One region of the Janibacter sp. Y6 genome, then DNA from elsewhere that is predicted to be linked to it. Evidence: riboswitches for the same ligand, from Rfam matches in the RefSeq annotation. Region 1 holds a riboswitch; the other holds the start of a gene.
The links. A riboswitch is a leader RNA that binds a small molecule or an ion and turns the genes downstream of it on or off. The one in region 1 is predicted to bind cobalamin.
Positions count from the first base shown of each region.

Region 1 (9,265 bases):
GACGCGATCGTCGCCGAGGTCGTCGCGGCGCACGGGCGCGGCGAGGACGTCGCCCGGCTGTGCTCCGGCGACCCGTCCGTCTACTCCGCGCTCGCCGAGCAGACCCGCCGCCTCGACGCCGCGGGCGTGCCGTGGGACGTCACGCCCGGGGTCGCGGCCTACGCGGCGACCGCCGCCCGGATCGGGCGCGAGCTCACGGTGCCCGAGGTCGCGCAGTCGGTCGTGCTCACCCGCGCCCAGCGCGACTCGACGGCGATGCCGACGGGGGAGAGCCTCGAGGCCTTCGCCGCGACCGGCGCGACCCTCGCGCTCCACCTCGCCGTGCGACGGGTGCGCGAGCTCGCGCAGCGCTGCGCGGTGCACTACGGCGAGGACTGCCCCGTCGTCGTCGCCTACCGCGTCGAGCAGCCCGAGGAGCTCGTGCTGCACGGGACCCTCGTCGACATCGCCGACCAGGTCGAGGCCCACGACATCCGCCAGGCCGCGGTCGTCCTCGTCGGGTGGGCCCTGCGGGCCGAGGGCTTCGTCGAGTCGCACCTCTACTCGCGGCTGCGCGCGGCCGGCCCCTCGGCCGCGGCCCGGGCGGCCGAGGACGGCGGCCTCCGCTGACCCCTTCGCCCCCCAGCCCTCGCCCCACCCGCCCCAAGTTTCTCGGGTGACCCGATAAACCCCCGCTGAGCATGAGTACGAAACTCCTGCTGACCAGGGGTAAGTCTTGCTCAGCGCCCCGCCCACGGGCTCGGGATCGGCTCGGGGCAGGATGACCCCCGCCCCGCCACCCACCCGAGGACCGTGAGTTGAACCGCCTGCTGCGCACCGCCTGGACCGTCACGACCGCCCGGCGTCGCGGACCCGTCGGCCCGGGGGAGCACGCCGTCCTGCCGCTGCGGGTGCTGCTCAACGACATCGACCTCGCCGGGCACATGAACAACGGCGTCTACCTCTCGATCGCCGACCTCGGCCGGCTCGACCTCGCCGTGCGCTCGGGGTGGGCGCGCGCGCAGCTGCGGCACCGCCTCTCGCCGGTCGTCATGCAGGAGACGATCACCTTCCGCACGTCGCTGCGCCCGCTCCAGGCCTTCGAGCTGCACAGCGCGGTGGCGGGGTGGGACCGCGTGAGCGTGACCTTCGAGCAGCGCTTCGTCGTCGACGGCCAGGTGTGCGCGCAGGCGCTCTTGCGGATGCGATTCCTCCGGCGCGGCCGCGGGGTCGACACCGACCGCCTCTGGTCCCTCCTGAGGGTCGAGCCGCCGCCCTCGGCCCTGCCGACCTGGGCGAAGGGGTGGGGAGACGGCGCGCGGCTGCCCTCGCCCCGCGCGGACGCACCGGCAGGACCTCCGCCCTTCTGGGCCTGAGGGCTCAGCCGATCGAGCGCGGGGTCCAGACCCGCCCGTCGTCGGCCACCCGGGTCGTCGAGGCCCCGACGACGACGAGGCATCCCATGTCGACGGCGTCGACGTCGAGACCGCCGAGGGTCGTCACCGTCACCGACTCCTCCTCGCGACCCACGTGGCGGGCGACGACGACGACCCGGTCCGGGCCGACGGCGTCGACGAGCAGGTCGCGCGCGGCGCCGAGGGTGTCGGGGCGCGAGCGCGAGCGCGGGTTGTAGAGCGCGACGCTGATGTCGCGCGTGACGAGCGCGGTGAGCCGGTCGGCGAGGATCTCCCACGGCTTGAGGTTGTCGCTGAGGTTGACCAGGGCGTGGTCGCCGCCGAGCACCGCGCCGACGAGCGCGCTCGCGGCGTGCGCGGCGGTGACCCCGGGCACGACGTGCACCGGCACGTGCCCGAAGCCCTCGTCCTCGAGCAGCGCCGCCTCCCGCGCCTCGAAGAGCGCCGTCGCCATGCCGAAGACACCAGCGTCGCCGCCGGACACGAGCGCCACGTGCTCGCCGCGTCGGGCGAGGTCGAGGCACAGCCGCCCGCGGTCGACCTCGACGGAGTTGCCCGACGGGTGACGGGTCAGGCCCTCGCGCTGCGGCACCCGCGCGACGTAGGGCGCGTAGCCGACGACGTGGTCGACCTCGGCGAGCACCTGCGAGGCCTGCGGGGTGAGCCAGTGGTCCGGGCCGGGGCCGAGCCCGACGACGTGGACCGTGCCCGGCGACGAAGGGGTGTCCGCCACCTCGGGCGACCCGGCTGTCAGCCGGGCGAAGTCCGCGGCCCGACCGGCCGCGTCGTCGCGCAGCCCCTCGCCGGGCACGACGACGAGCGACATGTACGGCACCCGGCCCTCGTCGACCTCCGCCGCGGGCAGGACGACCTGGCCCGGGCCGGACGCGCGCTCGACGTAGACAGCGCGCTCGAGCACCCCCGCCTGGCGCAGCGCCTCGCGCACCCCGGCGAAGGTCCGCCCGAGCTTCATGATGATCGCCGCGTCGGTGTCCGCGAGCCGACGGGCGAGCTCGGGCACGGCGAGCGTGCCGGGCAGCACCGTGAGGGTGTCTTCGTGCCGGCACAGACCGGTCGCGACCGCGGCGGTGGCCGCCGACAGCGCGGTGATCCCGGGCACGACCTCGGTCGGGTAGCGCGGGCTGAGCCGGTCGTGGACGTACATGAAGGACCCGAAGAAGAGGGGGTCGCCGACGGCGAGGACGACGACCGAGCGCCCGGCGGCCAGGTGCGCCTCGAGGCGGTCGGCGCACTCGTCGTAGAAGTCCGAGAGCGCGCCGTAGTAGCCCCGCGGGTGATCGGTGAAGCCCGTCGTCACGGGGTAGCGCAGCTCTTCCTCGAGCACCCCCTCGGGGATGAGGTCGGCGGCGATGGAGCGCGCCATCGACTGCTTGCCGGTGCCCGCGTGGTACGCCACGACGTCGGCCTCGGCGATGACCCGGGCGGCCTTGAGAGTGACGAGCTCGGGGTCGCCGGGCCCGATCCCCACGCCGTAGAAGCGCCCCCGCGCCTCCTCGCTCATGCGAGCTCGTCCGGGTTGGCGAGCGCGTTGAGGGCCGCGGCCGCCATGGCCGAGCCGCCGCGACGCCCGTGGACGACGAGCCACGGCACCGGCCCGCCGGGCAGGCCGTGCTCGGCGAGCGCGACCTTCGACTCGGCGGAGCCGACGAAGCCCACGGGCATCCCGATGATCGCCGCCGGCCGGGGCGCGCCGTCGGCGAGCATCTCGAGCAGGTGGAAGAGCGCGGTCGGGGCGTTGCCGATCGCGACAACAGCGCCCTCGAGCCGGTCCTCCCACAACGAGACGGCGGCGGCGGCGCGGGTGGTCTCCCAGGCCGCGGCGAGCCCCGGCACGCGCTCGTCGCGCAGCGTGCACACGACGTCGTTGTCGGCGGGCAGCCGCCGGCGGGTGACGCCCGAGGCGAGCATGTTGCTGTCGGTGAGCACGGGCGCCCCGGCGACGAGCGCGGCGAGCGTCGCCGTCGCGACCTCGGGGTGCGCGGCGATGTCACGGGTGATCTCGACGTCGCCGGCGGCGTGGACGATGCGCACGGCCGCGCCGTGCAGGCTCGCCGGCAGCCCGGAGACGTCGGTCTCCTCGCGGATCATCGCGAAGGAGCGCCGGTAGATCTCCTGGCCGTCGGTCACGTAGTCGTGACGCCGGGTCGGTCGGCGAAGGGTGGTCACGTGGGCTCCTCAGGGGTGCGGCGCTGCGCGCGGACGACGTCGTCGGCGCAGGTCGGGTCGAGCGCGGTCGTGTGCGGACGAGCGGGGTGCCCGCACGCCCGGTCGCAGCCGATGACGTGGACGGGCGGGCCGAAGGGGTCGACGAGGGTCGCCGCCGCGTGAGCCAGCTCGCGGGTCGGCGTCGTCGTGCGGGCGCAGGCGGGGGCCCCGGCGCAGGCGGTGAGCACCGCCCACGGCGAGCCGGCGGAGACGACGAGGCCGGCGGCGGCGAGCTCACCGGCGCGCGCAGCGCCCCCCGGGACGAGGACCGAGCGCCACGGGGTGATCCGCAGGGGAGGTGTGAGGCCGCTCGCGGCCGAGGTCGCCGTCCCCGCGAGCGCGGCGGCCGTGTCGGGGGTGAGCAGGCCCAGCGGCACGAGCGCGACGAGGTCCTCGCCGAGCGGGCCGGCGGCCGGGGGCGGCGCGACGTCGACGGCGAAGGGGGAGCCCCCCGGCAGCAGGGTCGCCCGGTCCTCGGCGGGCAGGTCGCGGACGTTCCAGACCCGCTCGCGCCCGCGGACGGAGAGGAAGCGGCGCGCGACGTCGAGGACGGTCGTCGCGGCGTCCGCGCGGGGCACGACGAGGGCGCGACCGTCGACGAGCACGCGCGCGCTCGCCCCCTCGTCGACGACCGCGACGTCCCACGGCTCGCCGAGCACGGCGCCCCCGGGCACGGCGACGGCGAGCAGGAAGCGCCCGGGCAGGGCGGCGAGCGCGTCGTCGGCGAGCAGGGCCTCGTCGAGCGCACGGACGAGGTCGTCGAGGGCGAGCGCCGGGTCGGCGACGACGTTGCGTGCCTTGTCGTGCGCCGCCGATGGGACGAGCCCGAGCGCGCCGATCGCGGTGACGAGCTCGCGGGGGAGCGGGCTCGGCAGGCCGCGCAGCTGGAGGCTGCCGCGCGAGGTGAGCGTGACATCGGGATCACCGAATCTGCCTGCGAGAGAGGAGATCTCGACGAGATCGGCAGCGCTGGTGCGTCCGCCGGGCACCCGCAGCCGGACCATTGCGCCGTCCGCCGAGACGAAGGGCGAGAGCAGCCCCGGGCACCGGTCGGCGCCGTCGCGAGCGGGCGATCGGGTGGTCACGGCGGTGCAGCCTACGCGTCGCGCCGACCTCGCGCCGACGCCCCGGGGGCGGCCCGAGGGCCCTCGCCGACGCGCCTCGCGGGGTCCCCGGGCGACCCCGGTAGGGTGCGTCTCGGTCGATCTGCGCGGAACCCGGTGCGACTCCGGGACGGTCCCGCCACTGTGAGCGAATCCCCTTCGCGAGTCAGACACGCCTGGTCGGCCGGCCCGGACGACACGTCTGGGTCCCTCCCTTCGACTGCGGGGCGCGGAACCCTGCCAGAGGAGTCACCGACGTGACCACGCTCGCCCTGCTGTCCACCTCCGACACCGACCTGCTGAGCGCCCGAGAGGCCGCTCGCACGCACGGGATCGACGTGGTGCTGGCCAACCCCGCCCGTCCCGGCCACACCGACATGGGCGAGCTCATCGCCTCCGCGGACGTCGTCGTCGCCCGCATCCTCGGCACCCCGGACGACCTGTGCAGCGGCTTCCGCCGGCTCGCCGAGCAGGGAGCGCGGCTCGTCGTCGTCGGCGGCACCCAGGAGCCGGACGCGGCCCTCATGGAGATGTCGACCGTGCCGGCCGGCGTCGTCGCCGAGGCCCACCGCTACCTCGCCGAGGGCGGCCCCGACAACGTCGCGCAGCTGCACGCCTTCCTCGGCGACACCCTGCTCCTCACCGGCGAGGGCTTCGAGGCCCCGAAGGCGCTGCCCCGGTGGGGCGTCCTCGAGCGCCCGGAGCCTGAGCCGCTGCCCGACGGCGCGGTGCGACCGCGGGTCGGGGTGCTCATCTACCGGGCCCAGTACGCGGCGGGCAACACCGCCTACGCGCACGCGCTCGCCGACGCGATCGACGCCGCCGGCGGGCACGGCGTCGTCGTGCACTCCGCGTCGCTGCGCGACGCCCCCGACGGCCTGCTCGAGCACCTCGGCACCCTCGACGCGCTCGTGACGACCGTGCTCGCCGCAGGCGGCACGAAGCCGGCGACCGCCTCCGCCGGCGAGGACGACGAGGCGTGGGACGTCGAGCGTCTCGCCGCGCTCGACATCCCGATCCTCCAGGGCCTGTGCCTCACGTGGAGCCGGGCCGACTGGCAGGCCTCTGGGGACGGCATGAGCCCGCTCGACGTCGCGACCCAGGTCGCCGTCCCCGAGTTCGACGGACGGCTCATCACGGTCGCCTTCTCCTTCAAGGAGATCGACGACGAGGGCCTGCCGCACTACGTCGCCGACCCCGAGCGGGCCGCCCGCGTCGCCGGTATCGCGGTCAACCACGCCCGGCTGCGCTCGACCCCCGTCGCCGAGCGCAAGATCGCCGTCGTGCTGTCCGCCTACCCGACGAAGCACTCGCGCCTGGGCAACGCCGTCGGCCTCGACACCCCGGTGTCGACGATCCGCCTGCTGCGTCTCATGCGCGAGGCCGGGTACGACCTCGGCGAGGGCTTCGTCGGCATGGACCCGCTGCCCGAGGTCGAGGGCGAGGCCCCCGACACGACGTGCGGCAACGCGCTCATCCACGAGCTCATCGCCGCCGGCGGCCAGGACGAGGAGTGGCTCACCCAGGAGCAGGTCGAGGGCGCCCAGGTACGCATCCCGGCCGAGCGCTATTGCGGTTGGTTCGACACGCTCCCCGCCGACCTGCGCGAGGCGATGACCGAGCACTGGGGCGACGCGCCCGGCGAGGTCTTCGTCGACACGACCCGCGACGCGACGGGGGAGATCGTCACCGCCGCCATCGTCCGGGGCAACGTCGCGCTCCTCGTGCAGCCGCCGCGCGGCTTCGGCGAGAACCCCATCGCGATCTACCACGACCCCGACCTGCCGCCGACGCACCACTACCTCGCGACCTACCGCTGGGTCGAGGAGGAGTTCGGCGCCCACGCCGTCGTCCACGTCGGCAAGCACGGCAACCTCGAGTGGCTCTCGGGCAAGAACCTCGCGATGTCCGCGTCGTGCGGCACCGACGCCGCGCTCGGCAGCCTGCCGCTCGTCTACCCCTTCCTCGTCAACGACCCCGGCGAGGGCACCCAGGCCAAGCGCCGGGCGCACGCGACGATCGTCGACCACCTCGTGCCGCCGATGGCGCGCGCCGAGTCCTACGGCGACATCGCCCGCCTCGAGCAGCTCCTCGACGAGTACGGCAACGTCTCGGTCATGGACCCGGCGAAGGCGCCGGCCCTGCGCGGCGAGATCTGGCAGCTCATCCACGCGGCGCAGATGCACGTCGACCTCGGGCTCGAGGACGTCGACCTCGACGACGCCGACGGCTTCGACGAGCTCGTCATGCACGTCGACGGCTGGCTGTGCGAGATCAAGGACGTCCAGATCCGCGACGGCCTCCACGTCCTCGGCCAGGCGCCCCAGGGCGACGAGCTCGTCAACCTCGTCCTCGCGGTCCTGCGCGCCGCCCAGGTCTTCTCCGGCCAGGTCGGATCGGTCCCCGGCCTTCGGGCCGCGCTCGGTCTCTCCGAGGACGCGGGCACCGTCGAGACCGACGCGGTCGAAGGGCGAGCCCGTCGCCTCGTCGAGGGCCTGGCGGCCGCCGACTGGCGGCCCGACGCCGCGCGTGACGTCGTCGCGCGGACCGAGCCCGACCTCGACGAGGACGCCGCGTCCGGGGTCGTCGCCGGCCTCGAGTTCGCCGCGACCCAGGTCGTGCCGCGCCTCGCCGGCACCGAGCGCGAGCTCGCCATGGTCCTGCACGCCCTCGACGGCGGCTACGTCCCCGCCGGGCCGAGCGGGTCCCCCCTTCGGGGGCTGATCAATGTGCTCCCGACCGGGCGCAACTTCTACTCGGTCGACCCCAAGGCCATCCCCTCGCGCCTGGCCTACCAGACCGGCACCGCGATGGCCGACTCGCTCCTCGCGCGCTACCTCGAGGACACCGGCGAGCTGCCGCGCAGCGTGGGCCTGTCGATGTGGGGCACCTCCGCGATGCGCACCTCCGGTGACGACATCGGCGAGGTCCTCGCCCTGCTCGGCGTCACGCCGGTGTGGGACGAGCAGTCGCGCCGGGTCACCGGGCTCGCCCCCATCCCGCTCGAGGAGCTCGGCCGACCGCGCGTCGACGTCACCGTGCGCATCTCCGGATTCTTCCGCGACGCCTTCCCGCACGTCATCGCGCTCATCGACGACGCCGTCGCACTCGTCGCCGGGCTCGACGAGCGCGAGGAGGACAACCACGTGCGGGCCCACGCCGCCGCCGACCTCGCCGACCACGGCGACGAGCGGCGCGCGCGCACCCGCATCTTCGGCTCGCAGCCCGGGTCGTACGGCGCGGGGATCCTCCAGGTCGTCGAGTCGGGCACGTGGCGCAGCGACGACGACCTCGCGCAGGTCTACACGGCGTGGGGCGGCTACGCGTACGGCCGCGACCTCGACGGCGCGCCGGCCGCGGAGGACATGGAGCGCACCTACCGGCGCATCCAGGTCGCGGCGAAGAACGTCGACAACCGCGAGTCCGACATCCTCGACAGCGACGACTACTTCCAGTACCACGGCGGCATGGTCGCGACCGTCCGTGCGCTCACCGGCGCCGAGCCGAAGGCCTACGTCGGCGACTCCACCTCGCCGGACGCCGTGCGCACCCGCACGCTGCAGGAGGAGACCAACCGCGTCTTCCGCTCCCGCGTCGTCAACCCGCGGTGGATCTCGGCGATGCAGCGCCACGGGTACAAGGGCGCCTTCGAGCTCGCGGCGACGGTCGACTACCTCTTCGGCTTCGACGCCACCGCCGGGGTCGTGCACGACTGGATGTACGACCGGATCGCCAAGGACTACGTCCTCGACGAGACGACGCAGGACTTCATGCGCCGGGCCAACCCGTGGGCGCTGCGCGGCATCGTCGAGAAGCTCACCGAGGCCGTCGAGCGCGGTCTGTGGCAGGAGCCCGACCCCGAGGTCATCACCCAGATGCAGCAGGTCTACCTCGACGTCGAGGGCGACCTCGAGGACGACGCGGACGACGTCGTGGGCGTCGGCGGCGCGGTGGACGCCCGGGCGTGACCGAGGGCGAAGGGGTGTCCGAGCGCGACGCGGTGACGGGTCGCGAAGGGGGGACCGGGCGCTACGCCCGACCGGTCCCGACGATCGGCGACACCAGCAGCGCGGCGCAGCGGCGCGAGGACCCCGCCGGCTGGGCGATGGGCGAGGACGTCACCGAGGCGCTCGCCGCGGTCGTCGCCGGGCGCCGCGACATCCGTCGCTTCCGACCCGACCTGGTGCCCGAGGAGCTGCTCACCGCGGTCCTTGAGGCCGGCCACCGGGCGCCGAGCGTCGGGCACTCGCAGCCCTGGCGCTTCGTCGTCGTCACCGACCCCGCCACCCGGGACCGGGCCGCGGCGATGGCCGACCGGTGCCGGGCGCAGCAGGCCGCCCACCTGTCCTCGGAGCGGGCGGCGCGCATGCTCGACCTCAAGCTCGAGGGCCTGCGCGAGGCGCCGGTCGGCGTCGTCGTCGCGTGTGACCGGCGCGTCCCGGCCGGGGGAGTCCTCGGCCGGGCGACCTACCCCGACGCCGACCTGTGGTCGTGCGCGACCGCGGTGGAGAACATGTGGCTCACCGCCCGCGCGCACGGGCT
Region 1 is NZ_JAKLYZ010000001.1:729,731-738,995, reverse strand. Features, by position in the region: gene L6241_RS03400 (cobalt-precorrin-4/precorrin-4 C(11)-methyltransferase) at 1-609, shown strand, start outside; gene L6241_RS03395 (thioesterase family protein) at 798-1,355, shown strand; gene L6241_RS03390 (precorrin-2 C(20)-methyltransferase) at 1,360-2,916, opposite strand; gene L6241_RS03385 (precorrin-8X methylmutase) at 2,913-3,581, opposite strand; gene L6241_RS03380 (cobalamin biosynthesis protein CobG) at 3,578-4,705, opposite strand; cobalamin riboswitch at 4,792-4,918, shown strand; gene cobN (cobaltochelatase subunit CobN) at 4,981-8,691, shown strand; gene bluB (5,6-dimethylbenzimidazole synthase) at 8,688-9,265, shown strand, end outside.

Region 2 (9,265 bases), on a different contig from region 1:
GTCGACCCGCTCGAGGTCGCGCCGATCCTGTGCGCCGGCGTCACCGTCTACAAGGGCCTCAAGGTCACCGACACCCGCCCCGGCCAGTGGGTCGTCATCTCCGGCATCGGCGGGCTCGGTCACGTCGCCGTGCAGTACGCCGTGGCGATGGGCCTGCGCGTCGCCGCCGTCGACGTCTCCCAGGCGAAGCTCGACCTCGCCACCCGCCTGGGCGCCGAGGTCGTCGTCGACGCGAGCACCACCGACCCGGTTGAGGCGATGCAGGAGGCCACCGGTGGCGCCCACGGCGTGCTCGTCACCGCCGTGCACCCCTCCGCCTTCGGGCAGGCCATCGGCATGACGCGCCGCGGCGGCACGATCGTCTTCAACGGCCTGCCGCCGGGTGACTTCCCCGCCCCGATCTTCGACATCGTCCTCAAGGCGCTCACCGTGCGTGGCTCCATCGTCGGCACCCGCCAGGACATGGTCGAGGCGATCGACTTCTACGCGCGGGGCCTGGTCAAGCCCACGTGGCAGGCCCGCGAGCTCGACGAGATCAACACGGTCTTCGACGAGATGCGCGACGGCGCGATCGACGGGCGCGTGGTCATCCGCTACTGACCTGCGCAGCGCGCCCGACGCCCCCTTCGTCACCTGGCGAAGGGGGCGTCCGCGCGTCTACGGGGGGTGGCCGAGATGCCTCGGGCGGGCCGAGATACCGAGGACTGACCGGGTTATGTCTGCGTCAGCAGCGAGCTGCCCGGTCAGCGTCGGGTTTACCGGTCATCGCCGGGCGAAGGGGGACCGGGCCGACCAACCTTCGACCAACCCGGGGCGACCTACGGTCCCGGCAACGGCAGCGCGACGAGGCACTGCCGACGAGTTGCCGGAGGCACGCATGACCGTCTACGCACAGCCCGGGAGCGCCGACAGCGCGATCGAGGTCAAGGAGAAGTACGACCACTACATCTGCGGCACGTGGGTCGCACCCAAGGGTGGTCAGTACTTCGAGAACCCGACGCCGGTCACCGGCCAGGTCTTCACGTCCATCGCCCGCGGCACCGCGGAGGACATCGACGCCGCCCTCGACGCCGCGCACTCCGCCGCCGACGCCTGGGGCCGCACGAGCACCACCGAGCGCTCGAACATCCTGCTGAAGATCGCCCAGCGCATGGAGGACAACCTCGAGGACCTCGCGGTCATCGAGACGTGGGACAACGGCAAGGCGGTCCGCGAGACCCTCGCCGCCGACATCCCCCTCGCCGTCGACCACTTCCGCTACTTCGCCGGCGCGATCCGCGCCCAGGAGGGCGGCATCTCGGAGATCGACGAGACGACGATGGCCTACCACTTCCACGAGCCGCTCGGCGTCGTCGGGCAGATCATCCCGTGGAACTTCCCCATCCTCATGGCGGTGTGGAAGCTCGCGCCGGCCCTCGCCGCGGGCAACTGCGTCGTCCTCAAGCCGGCCGAGCAGACCCCCTGGTCGATCCTCAAGCTCGCCGAGCTCATCGGCGACCTGCTGCCCGAGGGCGTGCTCAACATCGTCAACGGCTTCGGCGTCGAGGCCGGCAAGCCGCTGGCCTCCAGCCCCCGCATCGCCAAGATCGCCTTCACCGGCGAGACGACGACCGGCCGCCTGATCATGCAGTACGCGAGCCAGAACATCATCCCGGTGACTCTCGAGCTCGGCGGCAAGAGCCCCAACGTCTTCTTCGAGGACGTCGCGAGCAGCAAGGACGCCTTCTACGACAAGGCGCTCGAGGGCTTCGCGATGTTCGCCCTCAACCAGGGCGAGATCTGCACCTGCCCGTCGCGTGCGCTCGTCCAGGGCTCGATCTACGACCAGTTCGTCGGCGACGCCCTCGAGCGGGTCAAGGCGGTCAAGCAGGGCAACCCGCTCGACACCGACACGATGATGGGCGCCCAGGCGAGCAACGACCAGTTCGAGAAGATCATGAGCTATCTCGACATCGGCAAGCAGGAGGGCGCGAAGGTCCTCACCGGTGGCGACAAACTCGAGCTCGAGGGCGACCTCGCGGGCGGCTACTACATCCAGCCGACCGTCTTCGAGGGCAAGAACTCGATGCGCGTCTTCCAGGAGGAGATCTTCGGCCCCGTCGTCTCGCTCACCTCCTTCGCCGACCAGGCCGAGGCGCTGCAGATCGCCAACGACACCCTCTACGGCCTCGGCGCCGGGGTGTGGTCGCGCAGCGCGCACACGACCTTCGAGATGGGCCGGGCGATCAAGGCCGGCCGCGTGTGGACGAACTGCTACCACCAGTACCCGGCGCACGCCGCCTTCGGTGGCTACAAGCAGTCCGGCATCGGGCGCGAGAACCACAAGATGATGCTCGACCACTACCAGCAGACGAAGAACCTCCTCGTCAGCTACAGCCCCGACAAGCTCGGCTTCTTCTAAGCCATGCCCTCGGACAAGGTCGACATCACGCCCGCCGCGGTCGAGCTCGTCGAGCGCCTCGAGCGCACCCACGGGCCGCTGATGTTCCACCAGTCCGGCGGCTGCTGCGACGGGTCATCGCCGATGTGCTACCCCGCGGGTGACTTCATCACCAGCGAGGCCGACATCCTCCTCGGCACGCTCGAGGTGGGGTCGGCGACACCGGTCGAGTTCTGGATGAGCGTGAGCCAGTACGAGTACTGGAAGCACACCCATCTCACCGTCGACGTCGTGCCGGGACGGGGGTCCGGCTTCTCCGTCGAGGCCCCCGAGGGGGTGCGCTTCCTCATCCGCTCCCGGCTGATGTCGCAAGAAGAGCTCGTCGAGCACGGCCTGCTGTAAGAACCTCCCCCAGGCGGCCGACGCCCCGTGGACCACGTGGTCACGGGGCGTCGGACGCGTCACGGCTCGAGGTCGTGCTCGGGCGTGATCCCGCTCGCCGGCACGAGCTCGTGCTCCTCGAGCTCGGCGCGCAGCGCCTCCGCCGCGTCGATGTTGAGCGGGCTGCTCGTCCACGCCGGGATCGGCAGGTTGAGGAAGCGCTCCTCGCGCACCGCGGGGAGGTCCTTCGTCGCCGGGTTGGTCCGCAGCACCTCGACCTTCTGCTCGAAGGTCTGCCCGTCGTAGTCGACGAAGGCGATGAAGTCCGGCGACGAGCGCACGAGCCGCTCCCACGACACCGTCGTCCACGTGTCGTCGACGTCGGCCGTGGCGTTCTTCGCCCCCGCCGCCTCGATGATCGCCTGCGGCCCGCCGAAGGCGCCCGAGGTGAAGATCTCCTTCGTGCCCGAGTCGAAGAGGAAGACCGTGGGTCGCTCGGCCGCCTGGGGCGCCGCCTCCAGCGCCTCCCGGCGGCGGGTGATGTCGGCGTCGACCTCGGCCGCCTCGTCGACGTGCCCGGTGATCGCGCCGACCGCCTCGAGATCGGCCGAGAGCGCCTCCCACGGCGGCATCGTGCCGCGCGCGCCGTCCTCCTGCCGGCAGCTCTCCGACAGCACGTACGGCGCGATCCCCCGGCCGCTCAGCAGCTCGGGCGTGAGCCGGCGCTCCTCGGTGTAGCCGTAGCTCCACCCGGCGAGCATGACGTCGGGCCGCTGGGCGAGGACGTTCTCCATCGTCGGCTGGTCGCGGGTGGCGACGGGGATGCCGTCGACGACCTCGGACCCGTAGACCCGCGAGAGGGCCTGCGCCGTGTCCGTCGTACCGCTCGCCCCGGCGACCTGGTCCTGCGCCCCGACGGCGAGCACCATCGCGAGCAGGTTGCCGTCGCCGGCGACGTACATCCGCTGCGCGGGTGAGGGGAATCGCACGTCCTCGCCGCACGTCGACACCGTCACCTCGCCGGCGCCGTCCGCGCTGCTGCGGGTGGTCGACGTCGCGGATCCGCACCCGACGAGCAGAGAGCCGAGCAGGACGGCGGCGGACAGGGCCTGGGCGGCTCGGGCGGGGCGAAGGGGGGTCACAGGACTGCCTCTCGAGGAGCGGGCACCGGCGGGGCGCCGGCACCGAGGACGAGGTGGACCCGGCCGGTGACCGGGTCGGTGAGATGACGGGCGCCGACGTCGAAGACGTCGCGCACGAGCTCGGGGGTGAGGACGTCGCGGGGACGACCGACGGCGTGGACGGCGCCGTCGTGGAGCACGGCGACGGCGTCGAAGTGGGCGGCCGCGAGCGAGAGGTCGTGGACCGCGGCGACGACCGTGCACCCGAGGAGACGCACCGTCTGGAGCAGCTGGTCCTGGTGGTGCACGTCGAGGTGGTTCGTCGGTTCGTCGAGGACGAGCAGGTCGCACCCCTGGGCGATGCCACGGGCGAGCATCACCCGGCGGCGCTCGCCCCCGGAGAGGTGCTGACAGGGGCGGTCGACCTTCGCGGCCATGCCGACATGACGCAGCGCCTCGAGCACGAGCTCGCGCTCGGAGCGCTCGTCGACGGCCCATGGCGGTCGGTGCGGGGTGCGCCCCATCGCGACCATCTCGCCGACGAGGAGGTCCTCGGGCGGCCCGTCCTCCTGCGCGACGTAGGCCACCCGGGTGGCCCGCCGTCGCGACGACAGGCGCGCGAGGTCGACCCCGTCCACGTGCACGGTGCCGGCGGCCGGGGGTCGCAGGCCGACGAGCGACCTGATGAGGGTGGACTTGCCGCTGCCGTTGCGGCCGACGAGGGCGAGCATCGACCCGGGCGGCACGTCGAGGTCGACACCGGAGACGATCGTGCGCCCACCGATCTCGACGGCGAGCCCGGTCGTGGACAGGTGGGTCATCCGGCGCCCCCCGAGTACGAGTAGTGCCGTCTGCCGAGCAGGACGAGGAAGATCGGCGCCCCGACGAGCCCGGTGACGACGCTCAGCGGGATCTCCTGCGGGCGCACGACGGTCCGCGCCGCGACGTCGACCCAGAGCAGGAAGAGCGCGCCGCCGGCGGCCGCGACCGGCAGCACGTAGCGGTGCCGCGCGCCGACGAGGATGCGGGCGATGTGCGGGACGACGAGCCCGACGAAGCCGATGCCGCCGGAGACGGCGACGAGCACCCCCACGAGGACCGAGACGAGGACGAAGAGGGCGAGCCGCAGCTCTCGGACCGGGACGCCCAGACCGCCCGCGACGTCGGGTCCGGCAGCCAGCGCGTCGAGCCAGCGGTGCAGCGCGAGGAGGACGACGCCGGACACGACGACGACGAGCACGGGCGGGAGCACCTGCTGCCACACCGACCCGGAGAGGCTGCCGAGCAGCCAGAAGAGGACCGACTGCGTCGCCCGCGGGTCGGCGCTGAGGAAGACGAGCAGGCTCGAGACGGAGGAGAAGGCCGCCGACATGACGACACCGGTGAGCACGAGGCGAAGGGGGGTGATCCCGCCCTGGGCGAGAGAGATGCCGAGGACGAGGGCGGTCGCGACGAGAGCCCCGCCGAGGGCGCCGAGGGAGAGCGCCCACACCCCGAGCCCGGCGAGCGCGCCGAGGAGGATGACGAGGGTGGCGCCGACGCCGGCCCCGGCCGAGACCCCGAGGAGGTAGGGGTCGGCGAGCGGGTTGCGCACGAGGGTCTGCATGCACGCGCCGGCGACGGCCAGGCCGGCGCCGACGACCATCGCCATGACGGCACGCGGTGCGCGCAGCTCCCACACGATGGTGTCGAGGGCGGGGTCCGGGCCCGCAGCGCCGACGACCCGGGCGCGCAGGACGTCGACGACCCCGTGCAGCGGCAGCGGCTCGGACCCCAGACCGAGCGAGACGACGCCGCTGACGACGGTGAGGACGAGCAGGACGAGCAGCAGCGGCACGACGGGCAGCCGCCGGCCGCCGGGGCGGTCGTGGGACACGGGGGTCTCCAGGTGCGTCGGGGGCCCGGATCGCGAGGCCCTGTCGGGGTCCAGCGAGTCAGCAGGTCTTCGGACTCGGGGTCGTCCCGACGGGGTCCCTTCCCAGGCCTTCTGGCCCAGTGGATCTCACCCCGTCAGTCACCCATACCGCTGCGCGACAGCTCCGGACTCTCACCGGATTCCCTCTGCACTGGTGTGCGTCTGACTCGGTGCCGACACTACGCGACGCAGCGCGGACCTCGCAGCACGACGTCGGCGACGAGGTCTAGCCTGCGAGCGTGAGCTCTCCGATCCGCGCGGAGGACGTCGAGGCGGCCGCGGTCCTGCTGCACGACCTCCTCGACCCCACCCCGCTCCAGCCCTCCGCCCGGCACAGCACCGCCACCGGCGCGCACGTGCTCCTCAAGCGCGAGGACCTCCAGCCGGTGCGCAGCTACAAGCTCCGCGGCGCCTACACCCTCATCGCGCGCCTCTCCCCCGAGCAGCGGGCGAAGGGGGTCGTCGCAGCCTCCGCCGGCAACCACGCCCAGGGCGTCGCGTACGCCTGCGCGCGCCTCGGGGTGCAGGCCCGGATCTACCTGCCCCGCACCACCCCCCGCCAGAAGCGCGACCGCGTCGCCGCCCTCGGCGGCGAGCACGTCGAGGTCGTCGTCGGCGGCGACGTCTACGACGACGCGGCGGCCTCCGCCCTTCGTCATGCCCGCGAGAGCGGGGCGACGGTGGTGCCCGCCTTCGACCACGTCGACACGATGGCCGGCCAGGGCACGGTCGCCCTCGAGGTCGTCGAGCAGCTCGGCGGGGCACCCGACGTCGTGCTCGTCCCCGTCGGCGGGGGCGGTCTGCTCGGCGGGATGGCGACGTGGTTCGCCGAGCACCACCCCACGACGAAGGTCGTCGGCATCGAGCCCTCCGGGGCGGCGTCGATGTCGGCCGCCCTCGAGGCGGGCCGCCCGGTCGCGATCGGTGACGTCGACCCCTTCGTCGACGGCGCCGCGGTGCGCGAGGTCGGCGGGCTCACCTACTCAGCCGTCTCAGCCACGGACGCGCCGGTGCACTCCATCGCCGAGGGCGCGGTCGCCGTCGAGATGCTCGCGCTCTACCAGACCGAGGGCATCGTCACCGAGCCCGCGGGGTCGCTGGCGACCGCCGCCCTCGCCGCGATCGACCTCGACGAGCTCGGGGTCACGCCGGGCAGCACGGTCGTCGCCGTCGTCTCCGGGGGCAACAACGACGTCTCCCGCTACGCCGAGGTCGTCGAGAAGGCCCTCGTGCACCAGGGGCGCAAGCACTACTTCCTCGTCGACTTCCCGCAGGAGCCCGGGGCGCTGCGCCGCTTCCTCGACGAGGTCCTCGGGCCCGACGACGACATCGCGCTCTTCGAGTACGTCAAGCGCAGCAACCGCGAGACCGGGCCGGCCCTCGTCGGCGTCGAGCTCGGTGCCCCGGAGGACCTCGACCCCCTCCTGCGCCGGATGGAGGCCTCGCCGGTGCGCATCGAGCGCATCCGCCCCTCGAGCCCGCTCTTCCGCTTCATCCAGTAACCGCCTAGGGCTTGTCCCTTCATACCCCTTGGGGGTATCTTCGAGGGGACGAAGGGAGACCGCCGTGGCCGGATACGCCGCCGACAAGGACGCCTACCTCAAGCGTCTCAAGCGGATCGAGGGGCAGGTGCGCGGCATCGCCCGCATGGTCGACGACGACGAGTACTGCATCGACATCCTCACCCAGGTGAGCGCCGCGACGAAGGCGCTGCAGGCCGTGAGCCTCGGCCTGCTCGAGGACCACGTCGGGCACTGCGTCGTCGACGCCGCCCGCGAGAGCGACGAGGCCGCCCAGGAGAAGGTGCGCGAGGCCAGCGCGGCGATCGCGCGCCTCGTGCGCTCCTGACGCCCCTCCCCCAGACCACCCACCATCGACGAAGGAGCACCACCATGAGCGAGCAGACCACCATCTACGTCGACGGCATGACCTGCGAGAACTGCGTCCGGCACGTGTCCGAGGAGCTCGGCGAGATCTCCGGGGTCTCGGCCGTGGCCGTCGAGCTCGTCGCCGGCGGCAGCTCGCCGGTCACGCTCACGAGCGAGGGGCACGTGAGCCCGCAGGACATCGCCGCCGCGGTCGACGAGGCCGGGTACACGGTCGCCCCGCGATGAGCACCACCCACCCCACCGACGCCGACCCCTCGACCGCGGACGCCGCCGACGTCCACGAGGTCGACCTGGCCATCACCGGCATGACGTGCGCGTCGTGCGTCGCCCGCGTCGAGAAGCGCCTGGGCCGTCTCGACGGCGTGAGCGCGAGCGTCAACCTCGCGACCGAGCGTGCGCACGTCACCTACCCGGGGCACGTCACCCACGACGAGATCGTCGGGGCCGTCGAGGCGAGCGGCTACGGCGCGACCGTCCTCGACCCCGGCACTCGGCTCGCGCCGCCGGAGCACACCCACGTGCGCGAGGACGACCTGCGCCGACGCCTGCTCGTCGCCGGGCCGCTCGCGCTCGTCGTCGTCCTGCTCGCCATGGGCCCGTGGACCTTCGCCGCCAACCCGTGGCTGCAGCTCGTCCTCACCGCCCCCGTCGTCGTGTGGTGCGCCTGGCCCTTCCACCGTGCGGCGGTCGCGGCCGCCCGGCACCGCACCTCGACGATGGACACGCTCGTCAGCCTCGGCGTCACCGCCGCCTTCGTGTGGTCGAGCGTCGCGCTCGTCGTCGGCCCCGGCCACCACCCCCGCGAGGAGGGGCACTACTACTTCGAGACGGCAGCGGTGGTCACCGCCTTCCTCCTCCTCGGCCGGTGGCTCGAGTCGCGGGCCAAGGCGCAGGGCCGCTCCGCGCTCACCGCTCTCATGGACCTCGGGGCCAAGGAGGTCGCCGTCCAGCGCATCTCGGCGACCACCCGCGCGACGACCGAGGTCGTCATCCCCGTCGACGACCTGCGCGTCGGCGACCACTTCGTCGTGCGACCCGGTGAGAAGGTCGCGACCGACGGCGTCGTCGTCGACGGCGTCTCGGCCATCGACACCTCGGTCGTCACCGGCGAGTCCGTGCCCGTCGACGTCGAGGCGGGCAGCACGGTCGACGCGGGGACGATCAACACCTCGGGCCGGCTCGTCGTCGAGGCGACGGCGGTCGGTGCGCACACGACGCTCGCCGCGATCACCCGGCTCGTCGAGCAGGCCCAGACCGGCAAGGCCGACGTCCAGCGTCTCGCCGACCGCGTCTCCGCGGTCTTCGTGCCCGTCGTGCTCGCCCTCGCGCTGCTCACCTTCGTCGGCTGGTGGATCGGGTCCGGCAGCGCGACGACGGCGATCGGCGTCGCCATCACCGTGCTCATCATCGCCTGCCCCTGCGCGCTCGGCCTCGCCACGCCGACCGCCCTGCTCGTCGGCACCTCGCGCGGTGCGCAGAAGGGCATCCTCATCAAGGGCCCCCAGGTCCTCGAGGACACCCGCAGCATCGACACCGTCGTCATGGACAAGACGGGCACGATCACGACCGGCCGGACCCG
Region 2 is NZ_JAKLYZ010000006.1:65,129-74,393, forward strand. Features, by position in the region: gene adhP (alcohol dehydrogenase AdhP) at 1-600, shown strand, start outside; gene adh (aldehyde dehydrogenase) at 878-2,401, shown strand; gene L6241_RS13665 (DUF779 domain-containing protein) at 2,405-2,782, shown strand; gene L6241_RS13670 (ABC transporter substrate-binding protein) at 2,842-3,903, opposite strand; gene L6241_RS13675 (ABC transporter ATP-binding protein) at 3,900-4,703, opposite strand; gene L6241_RS13680 (iron ABC transporter permease) at 4,700-5,758, opposite strand; cobalamin riboswitch at 5,801-5,990, opposite strand; gene ilvA (threonine ammonia-lyase IlvA) at 6,037-7,299, shown strand; gene L6241_RS13690 (metal-sensitive transcriptional regulator) at 7,364-7,645, shown strand; gene L6241_RS13695 (heavy-metal-associated domain-containing protein) at 7,690-7,911, shown strand; gene L6241_RS13700 (heavy metal translocating P-type ATPase) at 7,908-9,265, shown strand, end outside.
Region 2: another riboswitch for cobalamin. It lies ahead of L6241_RS13680 (iron ABC transporter permease); the one in region 1 lies ahead of cobN (cobaltochelatase subunit CobN).